DNA from 3 places in the Streptomyces sp. NPDC005492 genome. Region 1 is predicted to be linked to each of the others. Evidence: riboswitches for the same ligand, from Rfam matches in the RefSeq annotation. Region 1 holds a riboswitch; each other region holds the start of a gene.

The links. A riboswitch is a leader RNA that binds a small molecule or an ion and turns the genes downstream of it on or off. The one in region 1 is predicted to bind cobalamin.
Region 2: linked by a shared signal. The riboswitch ahead of ABZT04_RS39680 (HoxN/HupN/NixA family nickel/cobalt transporter) and the one ahead of ABZT04_RS24310 (cobalamin biosynthesis protein) in region 1 are both predicted to bind cobalamin.
Region 3: linked by a shared signal. The riboswitch ahead of metE (5-methyltetrahydropteroyltriglutamate--homocysteine S-methyltransferase) and the one ahead of ABZT04_RS24310 (cobalamin biosynthesis protein) in region 1 are both predicted to bind cobalamin.

Annotation. Positions count from the first base shown of each region.
Region 1 covers NZ_JBEXDX010000018.1:109,874-113,142, forward strand. Annotated here, with positions in the region: gene ABZT04_RS24305 (cobyric acid synthase) at 1-984, opposite strand, end outside; gene ABZT04_RS24310 (cobalamin biosynthesis protein) at 981-1,922, opposite strand; cobalamin riboswitch at 2,022-2,164, opposite strand; gene ABZT04_RS24315 (hypothetical protein) at 2,299-2,520, opposite strand; gene ABZT04_RS24320 (inorganic phosphate transporter) at 2,563-3,269, opposite strand, start outside.
Region 2 covers NZ_JBEXDX010000052.1:23,906-27,174, reverse strand. Annotated here, with positions in the region: gene ABZT04_RS39690 (MFS transporter) at 1-845, opposite strand, end outside; gene ABZT04_RS39685 (metalloregulator ArsR/SmtB family transcription factor) at 1,482-1,835, opposite strand; cobalamin riboswitch at 1,916-2,105, shown strand; gene ABZT04_RS39680 (HoxN/HupN/NixA family nickel/cobalt transporter) at 2,132-3,226, shown strand.
Region 3 covers NZ_JBEXDX010000032.1:30,617-33,885, forward strand. Annotated here, with positions in the region: gene scpA (methylmalonyl-CoA mutase) at 1-104, shown strand, start outside; gene meaB (methylmalonyl Co-A mutase-associated GTPase MeaB) at 101-1,105, shown strand; cobalamin riboswitch at 1,104-1,328, shown strand; gene metE (5-methyltetrahydropteroyltriglutamate--homocysteine S-methyltransferase) at 1,471-3,269, shown strand, end outside.

The sequences.
Region 1 (3,269 bases):
CAGAGCGTCCGCGAGTCCCCGCTCCCGCAGCCACTCCAGCGCCTTGACCGTGCCCCGGGTCCCGGGGATGACGACGAGATCGGCGTCGGCCAGCTCCTCGGGCCGGTCCACGAACCGCACCACGACGCCCGGTTCGGCGGCCAACGCGTCCACGTCGGTGAAGTTGGACATGAGCGGGATCGCGCAGACGGCGACCCGCAGCACGTCCTCGCCGACCGGCGGCGCGGTGTTCGACTCACGGACGGTCCCGCGCAGCGAGATCCGCAGCCCGTCCTCCTCGTCGATCCCGAGCCCGTGCTGGAACGGCAGCACGCCGTAGGTCCGCCGCCCGGTGAGGTCGTGCAGCATCCCCAACCCCGGTTCCAGCAGGCTGACATCGCCCCGGAACTTGTTGACGAGGAACCCGGCGACGAGTGCCTGGTCCTCGGGCGACAGCAGCGCGACGGTCCCGAAGAATGAGGCGAAGACGCCACCGCGGTCGATGTCACCGACGACGAGCACGGGCAGTCCGGCGTTCCGCGCGATGCCCATGTTCACGATGTCGGTCCGCCGCAGATTGATCTCGGCCGGGCTGCCCGCCCCCTCACAGATCACCGCGTCATACGTGCCCCGCAACTCCGCGAGACAGTCCAACACCGTCCCGAGCAGCCGCTGTTGCCGCCCCCCGTGATAGCCGCGCGCGCTCATCTCGCCCACCGGCTTCCCCATGAGCACGACCTGACTGCTCTGGTCGCCGCCCGGCTTCAGCAGCACGGGGTTCATCAGTGCGGTCGGTTCGATGCGGCAGGCCTGGGCCTGCATGGCCTGCGCCCGCCCGATCTCGGCGCCCTCCCGGGTGACGAACGAATTCAGGGACATGTTCTGCGCCTTGAACGGCGCGACCTTCACGCCCTGCCGTACCAGCCACCGGCAGATTCCGGCGGTCACGACACTCTTGCCGGCGTCCGAGGTGGTCCCCGCGACCAGCAGTCCTCCGCCGCTCATGACGTGCGTCCCTTCAGCAGCAGCCGCCCGGCGACACTGGCCCCGAGCGCGAGCCAACTCACGCGCCGGGACAGCCGTACGGCCCGATCGATGTCCGGTACGGCGACGGCGCGCCCGGCGCCGTTGAGCACGGGCCGGTGCTCGACCCGGCCGCCGTAGGAGAGCGTGCCGCCCAGCCGCACGCCGAGGGCACCGGCGAAGGAGGCCTCCACGGGGCCGGCGTTGGGGCTCGGGTGCTTGGGGGCGTCGGTGCGCCAGGCGCGTGCAGCCCCGCGCCGGTCGCCGCCCGCGACGGTCGCGAGGACGGCGGTGAGGCGGGCGCCCGGCCAGCCGACGACGTCGTCGAGGCGGGCCGAAGCCCAGCCGTAGCGGCGGTACTTGGCGGACTTGTGGCCGACCATGGCGTCGAGGGTGTTCACGGCCCGGAACCCGACGAGCCCCGGCACCCCGCCCACGGCGCCCCACACCAGGGCGCCCACCACCGCGTCGGAGGTGTTCTCGGCGACGGACTCGACGACGGCCCGGGCGATCCCGTCGGCGTCGAGGGCCTGGGGGTCCCGCCCGCAGAGGTGCGGCAGGCGCGCCCGCGCACCATCGATGTCACCGGCCTCCAGTGCACGCCCGATGGCCCCGGCCTCGCGGGCGAGCGAGGTCCCGCCGACCACGGCCCAGGTGGCGGCGGCAGTGAGGGCGGCAGAGGCGGTACGGGACGGTCGTAGGGCCGAAGTGGCCGCGGCGGCCAGGGAGACGGCGCCTCCGACGCACACGGCGGTGTGCAGGGCGCCCCACCCGCGGTGGTCGCGCCACAGCAGTCGTTCCACGGCAGCGGCGGCACGGCCGAACGCGGCGACCGGATGCCCGCGGCGAGGATCGCCGAGCAGGTGGTCGCCGAGAAGGCCGGCGGCGGCGCCGTACGCGAAGACGCGATCGGCACGCATCGGCTCAGCCGATCGCCGGGTCGGACACGGTACTGGTACGGGACCTCGAACGGCAGCCGAGCATGGCGGTATGTCCTCACTCAGGGTGTCCACGCCCTGGTTCGACGAGACCGGCGGTGAGAGTTCCTGGCTCCCGGGGTTGTCTACCCCGGTGACAGTGGCGGGACCGCGCCGGATTCGCACCGGCTTCCTCTCCTGCCGCCGTACATGGCTCCGGCAGTCCACCACGGGGTTGGAAGGGGCGTCAACTTGCTGTTGACCTGCGGGGGAGGAGTGTGCTGATGCCCACACAGGGGTCGTCGAGGACGTCACGAAGACGTGGGGTGCGGGACGGTGGTCCGTCCCGCACCCCACGTTGGGTCCAACTGGCGGCCGGTCAGGCCACGATGATGGAGATCCCGTACGCCACCGCCGCCGCGCAGGCCGCGAAGCAGGCGTACGCGCCGGCCAGGGCGAGGGTCGCGGAGTCGCCCTGGGTGGTGGCCCGTTCGCGGCGGGAGAGGGCGGTGATGCCGAGGGTGAAGACGGCCACCAGGGCCACGGTGGCCGCGAGGCTGACGCCGAAGACGGAGCCGAGGGCTGCCCAGTCGATGTCCATGCTGATTCGTTCCTTCTCGTGCCTTCGTACCGGGGCGCGGGCTCAGACGGTGGCGGCCGGCGGGGTCGCCGGGGTCGCCGGGTCGGGCGTGGTGACGGCGGGCGGCGCGGGGATCGTCGCCGTGAGGCCCTCGGAGAGGGCGACCGACGGGGGCGGGGTGACGGCGGCGATCGCGGCGGTGACCACGCCGGCGGGCTCGTCGGACTCGTTGACGTTCGAGGCGTCGACCACCTGGCGGCGGGAGAGCAGCCAGATGCCGGTGCTGGAGGCGACCAGGAAGACGGCCACCAGTGCGGTGCCCCAGTCGCCGAGGTCGGTCACGGACTCGGCGAGCGCGCCGACCAGCGCGGCGGCCGGCAGCGTCAGGCCCCAGGCGACGAACATCCGGGTGGCGGTCGACCAGCGGACGACACCGCCCTTGCGGCCGAGCCCGGCACCCATCACCGAGCCGGAGACGGCGTGCGTGGTGGAGAGCGAGAAGCCGATGTGCGCGGAGGCCAGGATGACCGCGGCGGCGCTGGTCTGGGCGGCGAAGCCCTGCTGCGGCCGGAGGTCGGTCAGGCCCTTGCCCATGGTGCGGATGATGCGCCAGCCGCCGATGTAGGTGCCCATCGCGATGGCGAGGCCCGCGGAGAGGATGACCCAGGTGGGCGGGTCCGAGTCGGGGGCGATGGAGCCGCCGGCGATCAGGGCCAGCGTGATGATGCCCATCGTCTTCTGGGCGTCGTTGGTGCCGTGGGCCAGGGAGA
Region 2 (3,269 bases), on a different contig from region 1:
GAGTAGTAGAGCAGCAGGAAGACCGCGATCGCGAAGGCGGAGCCGAGGATGTCCAGGCGCAGCATCTGCCGCCACTCACCGCGCCGTAGCGCCTCCGTGTCCAGCCCCTTGGCCCGCGCCTCCACCAGGGCCCGGTCCCGCAGGCTCACCATGATCTGGTCGCGCAGCCCGGGCGCCAGCTCGCGCAGGGCGAACAGGGTCACGACGAACACGATCAGCCCGGCCGCTCCGGAGTAGCGCAGTTCGTCCTGCCAGGTGGCTGAGGAGAGCGTGTTGCTGGTCACCGAGGTGACGACCAGGCTGCCGATGACCGGGCCCATCGTCCAGTAGCCCATCGCGGTCGCGCGGCCGAGTTGCGGCGAGAAGTCTCTGATCAGGGCCGGGGTCGCGACGAGCACGATGCCCTCGATGAAGCTCACGACGGCGAACAGCACCAAGTACGTCGTCTTGCCGCCCGCGTTGGGCAGTCCGAAGAAGACCAGGAGCGCGGCGATGAGCAGTCCGTAGACCACGAGGTTCGCCCGCCCCCAGCGGTCCGCGAGGCCGGCCACGAGCGAGGCGAAGGCCCCGACCGCGTTGCCGACGACCGAGACCCACACGAAGTAGCGGTAGGTCATGTCGAAGTGCGTGATGATCGACGTCGCCACCGCGTACTGGATGTAGAGCATGTAGTAGAGCACGACGGTCGTGACCACCACGATCGCCAGGTACGACATGCGCCGCCCGGTGGCCGGATATGCCGTCAGTTCGCGGCGGTACAGCCGGGCGAGCGAGCCACGAGCACCGGCGCCGGGCGCGTCGGCGCCGTCGTCTCTCGTGTCGAATGGTGCGGAGGCGGAGGACATGCGACTCCTTGTGCAAAGGCCGGGGACGGTGTGGACGGCGGGAAAGTGGGGGTTCCTTCCGTTCGAGCGGAGGCTAGTACCGACTGGTCGGTATGGCTAGATGTGCGACACCGACTCGCATGTCCCGGTCAAACAAGGGCCCCCGTCGTCCAGGTGGCCTCGTCGTCCACGTGCCGTTGCCGTCGTGGACCGTTTCCTGACCGTGCGGCAGCGGCTCGGGGAGCCTCGCCCCGATGCGGGCACTGCGAGCCCACCTCGCGCGCCATTGCCCCAAGCTCGTGGAGACGCTCCAAGTCCTCGGCGCGGGAGGGCTGTTGTGTACGAGCGGTACTGGGTTGGCGACCCCGTCCAGATCGTCGCGGGCTATTGCCTGGGCCAAGACAAGACCGCCCGCCTCGAGCTCGTGGACGGATCGCTCGAACTGCCGTCCTCCGGCTGCCCGTTCCGACGTGTAGGAGCACCCTCGAACCGCAAGGCGGCTTCAGGCGGGCTGCGGGACGGTGACGGGCAGTCGGTCGGGCGGGTCGTAGGGCATGCGCTCAGCCGTCGATGGTCACCGGCACCAACTGCACCGGGGCGGCCCTTCATTGGGCACGGCGGTGACGGGTGTCGCTGCGGACATCTCGCGAAGGGAGTTCAGTCGGCGGTGCAGTGCTTCAAGAGGTCGGCGACGAGCGGGTCGACGACCCGGTAGCGCACCACTCGCCCTTCCTTCTCGCCCACCACGACACCGGCGGCGCGCAGCAGGCGCAGGGCCTGGGAGACGGCCGGGTCGTTCATGCCGGTCGCGACGGCGAGGTCCGAGACGGCGAGAGGGCCCGCCTGATTCAGGGCCAGCAGGAGAGCGAGGCGTCCGGGGTCGGCGAGCAGGGCGAACCGCTCGGCCCAGGCGCGGACGTGGTCGGGCTCTCCGATGGCGGCGATCGCGTCGCAGACCCGGTGGCCGTCGATGGTGCGGCGGTCGGCGCGTTCGGCGGGAACGAGATGCATACGGCCATCCTTGCAGGCCCCGGTATGTGATCTTGAATACCTGCGCAGGTACGCAGCTATGCAAGTGAGCGTCAGGGGCCCTACGGTGGGCGGGCCGTGGTGTTCGGGAAGTCGGTGCGAAGCCGACGCGGCCCTCGCCACTGTGATCAGGGAGTTCGTCGCCCACGTCCCGCAAGGGACAGCCACTGGCCGTCGTGAGACGGCCGGGAAGGCGGGCGGTGGACGTACGACCTGTCAGCCAGGAGACCGGCCACGGCACTCACGAAGTGATCCACGAGGTGCTGGAGCGTGACCGCATGACCCTGACCGAGAACAAGCCTGCCTCCTTCCGGTGGCGGCGCGAGGACACCGTCAAGACGATCGGGCTGATGGCGGTGATCGCCGCCCTGCACGTCGCCGCCTTCGGGATCCTCTTCCTGCTCGTCGTGCCCGGTCACTACGAGATCGGCTCCAAGGCATTCGGCATCGGACTCGGCGTCACCGCTTACACGTTGGGCATGCGCCACGCCTTCGACGCCGACCACATCGCGGCGATCGACAACACCACCCGCAAGCTGATGGCCGACGGCAAGCGGCCGGTGTCGGTCGGGTTCTGGTTCGCACTCGGGCACTCCAGTGTGGTGGTCGTGCTGGCCGCGCTGGTGGCCGGTGGGGCCGCCATCGCGGGCACGCTCGTGAACGACGACTCCAGTGCGCACCAGACGCTCGGCGTCGTCAGCACGACCGTCTCCGGTTCCTTCCTCTACGTCATCGCCGCGCTCAACCTCGTGGCCCTGCTGGGCATCCTGAAGGTGTTCCGGTCGATGCGGGCGGGAACGTACGACGAGGCGGAGCTCCAACAGCACCTGGATTCGCGGGGCTTCATGAACCGCATCCTCGGCCGGCTCACCAAGTCCATCACCCGGCCCGGCCAGATGTTCCCGATCGGCCTGCTCTTCGGGCTCGGCTTCGACACCGCGACCGAGGTCACGCTGATGGTGATGGCGGGTTCGGGCGCGGCGGCCGGCCTGCCCTGGTACGCGGTCCTCTGCCTGCCCCTGCTCTTCGCGGCCGGCATGAGTCTGTTCGACACGCTCGACGGCACGTTCATGAACTTCGCCTACCAGTGGGCGTTCTCGAACCCGGTCCGCAAGGTCTTCTACAACCTCACGATCACCGGCCTGTCCATCGCCGTCGCCTTCTTCATCGGCACCATCGAACTCGTCGGCGTCCTGCACGACAAGCTCGAGCTGACCGACGCCACCACGAACTGGATCTCCGGCCTCGACCTGGACAACGTCGGCTACGTCATCGTCGGCCTGTTCGTCGTGGTGTGGGCGGCGGCGCTGGCCTATTGGAGGCTGGCCAAGGTGGAACAGCGGTGGGCGAACCAGCTGGCTGAGGGCGACTGACACTCCGTGACCGAACCGCCGACGGGCCGGGAAGCATCGCCTC
Region 3 (3,269 bases), on a different contig from region 1:
TGGAGATGGGCGCGGCGGCCGTGTTCCCGCCCGGGACGGTGATCCCGGACGCGGCGTACGACCTGGTCGAGCGACTGGCCGCCGACCTCGGGCACAGCCGGTGATCGATGTCGACACCTATGTGAAGGGCGTCCTCGACGGGAAGCGGGCGCTGGTGGCCCGCGCCATCACGCTCGTCGAGTCGACGAGGCCCCAACACCGGGTCATGGCACAGGAGTTGCTGACCGGACTGCTGCCGCACAGCGGGCGGGCGCGGCGGATCGGCATCAGCGGTGTGCCGGGCGTGGGCAAGTCGACGTTCATCGACGCGTTCGGCACGCTGCTCACCTCGCTGGGGTTCCGGGTCGCGGTGCTCGCCGTCGACCCGTCGTCGACCCGGACGGGCGGATCGATCCTCGGCGACAAGACACGCATGGAGCGGCTGGCGGTGGACCCGGCGGCCTTCGTCCGGCCCTCCCCCACGGCCGGCACGCTCGGCGGGGTCGCGAAGGCGACCCGGGAGTCGATCGTGGTCATGGAGGCGGCGGGCTACGACGTCGTGCTCGTGGAGACGGTCGGTGTCGGCCAGTCCGAGACCGCCGTGGCCAACATGGTCGACTCCTTCCTGCTGTTGACGCTCGCCCGCACCGGGGACCAGCTGCAGGGCATCAAGAAGGGCGTCCTGGAACTCGCGGACGTCATCGCCGTCAACAAGGCCGACGGCCCGCACGAGCGCGACGCGCGGGGCGCGGCACGGGAGTTGGCGGGCGCGCTGCGGCTGATGCATCCCGCCGACGCGGCCTGGACACCGCCGGTGCTGAGTTGCAGCGCCCGTGAGTCGACCGGCCTGGACACGGTGTGGGAGCGACTCGAACAGCACCGGACGCTGCTCGACTCCACCGGCCGGCTCGCCGCCAAGCGGCGCGACCAGCAGGTGGACTGGACCTGGACGATGGTCCGCGAGGAGCTGCTCGGCCGACTGCGCTCCGACCCGGCCGTACGCGCTCTCGGTCCCGCGCTCGAACAGCAGGTCAGGGACGGTGAGTTGACCGCGACGCTGGCCGCCGAGCGCATCTTGCGGGCGTTCGGGAGCGACACCGGCGAGAACTCTCGCCCCACCCCGTAAGCTGGGTGGTGCAGTTGGTTCGCCCCGTCCGCCAGACGGGATGCGTCGCAAGAGGGAACCCGGTGGAAATCCGGGACTGCCCCGCAGCGGTGAGTGGGAACGACCGCCGTCATACGCACTGGGCCCGAGACAACAGGGCCTGGGAAGCGACGGCCAGTAGGTGTCCTCCGTACGGAGGGCGCGCCCACGAGTCCGAAGACCTGCCGACCGCCCGCGCGCGAAGGAGTCGTGCGCGGAATCCCGGTGACCTCGTGGGCGGGTCGGCGTACACATCGGCGGGCACGACAACCGTCCGGTCTGGCGTTCCTTCGCGCTCTCGTCCCGTCGCCGGGATCACAGGGAGACAGCTCGCGAAGGAGAGTTCCGTGACAACGAAGTCCGCAGCCGCGGCAGCACGGGCCACCGTGTACGGCTACCCCCGTCAGGGGCAGGGCCGGGAACTGAAGAAGGCCGTCGAGGGGTACTGGCAGGGCCGCGTCGACGCCGACGCCCTGAGGGCCAGCGCCGCCGAACTGCGCGGCGCCACCTGGCGGCAACTGGCCGGGGCCGGCCTCCACGAAGTGCCGACCGGCGACTTCTCGTACTACGACCATGTCCTGGACACCAGCGTCATGGTCGGCGCGATCCCCGCCCGCCACCGCGCCACCGTCGAACTCGACGCGCTGGACGGGTACTTCGCGATGGCGCGCGGCACCCAGGACGTGGCGCCGCTGGAGATGACGAAGTGGTTCGACACCAACTACCACTATCTCGTCCCCGAGTTGGGGCCCGACACGGTCTTCACCGCCGACTCCGGCAAGCAGGTCGGCGAACTCCGTGAGGCCCTCGCGCTGGGTCTCGCCGCCCGCCCGGTCCTCGTCGGACCGGTCACCTATCTGCTGCTCGCCAAGCCCGCGCCCGGTGTGTCCCCGGACTTCGATCCGCTGACCCTGCTGGACCGGCTGCTGCCGGTGTACGCCGAGGTCCTCGCCGATCTGCGGGCGGCGGGCGCGGAGTGGGTACAGCTCGACGAGCCCGCCCTGGTCCAGGACCGCACCCCGGCCGAACTGGGCGCCGCCGCACGGGCGTACGGCGATCTCGGGGGCCGCACCGACCGGCCGAAGCTCCTGGTCGCCTCCTACTTCGACCGGCTCGGCGAGGCGCTGCCCGTGCTCGCCAAGGCGCCGGTGGAGGGGCTCGCGCTCGACTTCACCGAGGCCGCCGCCGCGAACCTGGACGCCCTGGCCGCGGTGGGCGGGCTGCCCGGCAAGCGGCTGGTCGCCGGGGTCGTGAGCGGCCGCAACATCTGGGTGAACGATCTCACCAAGTCCCTTGCCACGCTGGGCACTCTGCTCGGTCTCGCCGACCGGGTCGACGTGGCCGCCTCCTGCTCGCTCCTGCATGTGCCGCTCGACGCGGCGGCCGAGCGGGACATCGAGCCGCAGATCCTGCGCTGGCTCGCGTTCGCCCGGCAGAAGACGGGCGAGATCGTCACCCTCGCCAAGGGCCTGGCCCAGGGCACAGACACGATCGCCGCCGAACTCGCCGCCAACCGCGCCGATCTGGCCTCCCGCGCCGGTTCGACACTCACCCGCGACCCCGCCGTACGGGCCCGGGCCGCCGCCGTCACGGACGCGGACGCCCGCCGCGCGCAGCGCTACCCCGAGCGGACCGCCGCCCAGCGCGCGCACCTGAACCTGCCGCCGCTGCCGACGACCACCATCGGCTCGTTCCCGCAGACCGCTGAACTGCGCGCCGCGCGAGCCGACTTGAGGGCGCGGCGGATCGACACGGCCGGGTACGAGGAGCGCATCAGGGCCGAGATCCAGGAGGTGATCTCCTTCCAGGAGAAGACCGGCCTCGACGTCCTGGTGCACGGCGAGCCCGAACGCAACGACATGGTCCAGTACTTCGCCGAACAGCTCACCGGCTATCTCGCCACCCGGCACGGCTGGGTCCAGTCCTACGGCACCCGGTACGTCCGCCCGCCGATCCTGGCCGGCGACATCTCCCGCCCCGACCCGATGACGGTGCGCTGGACGACGTACGCCCAGTCGCTCACCCCACGCCCGGTCAAGGGCATGCTCACCGGACCGGTCACCATGCTCGCCTGGTCCTTCGTCCGCGACGATCAGCCGCTCGGCGACACCGCCCGCCAGGTCGCGCTCGCCCTGCGCGACGAGGT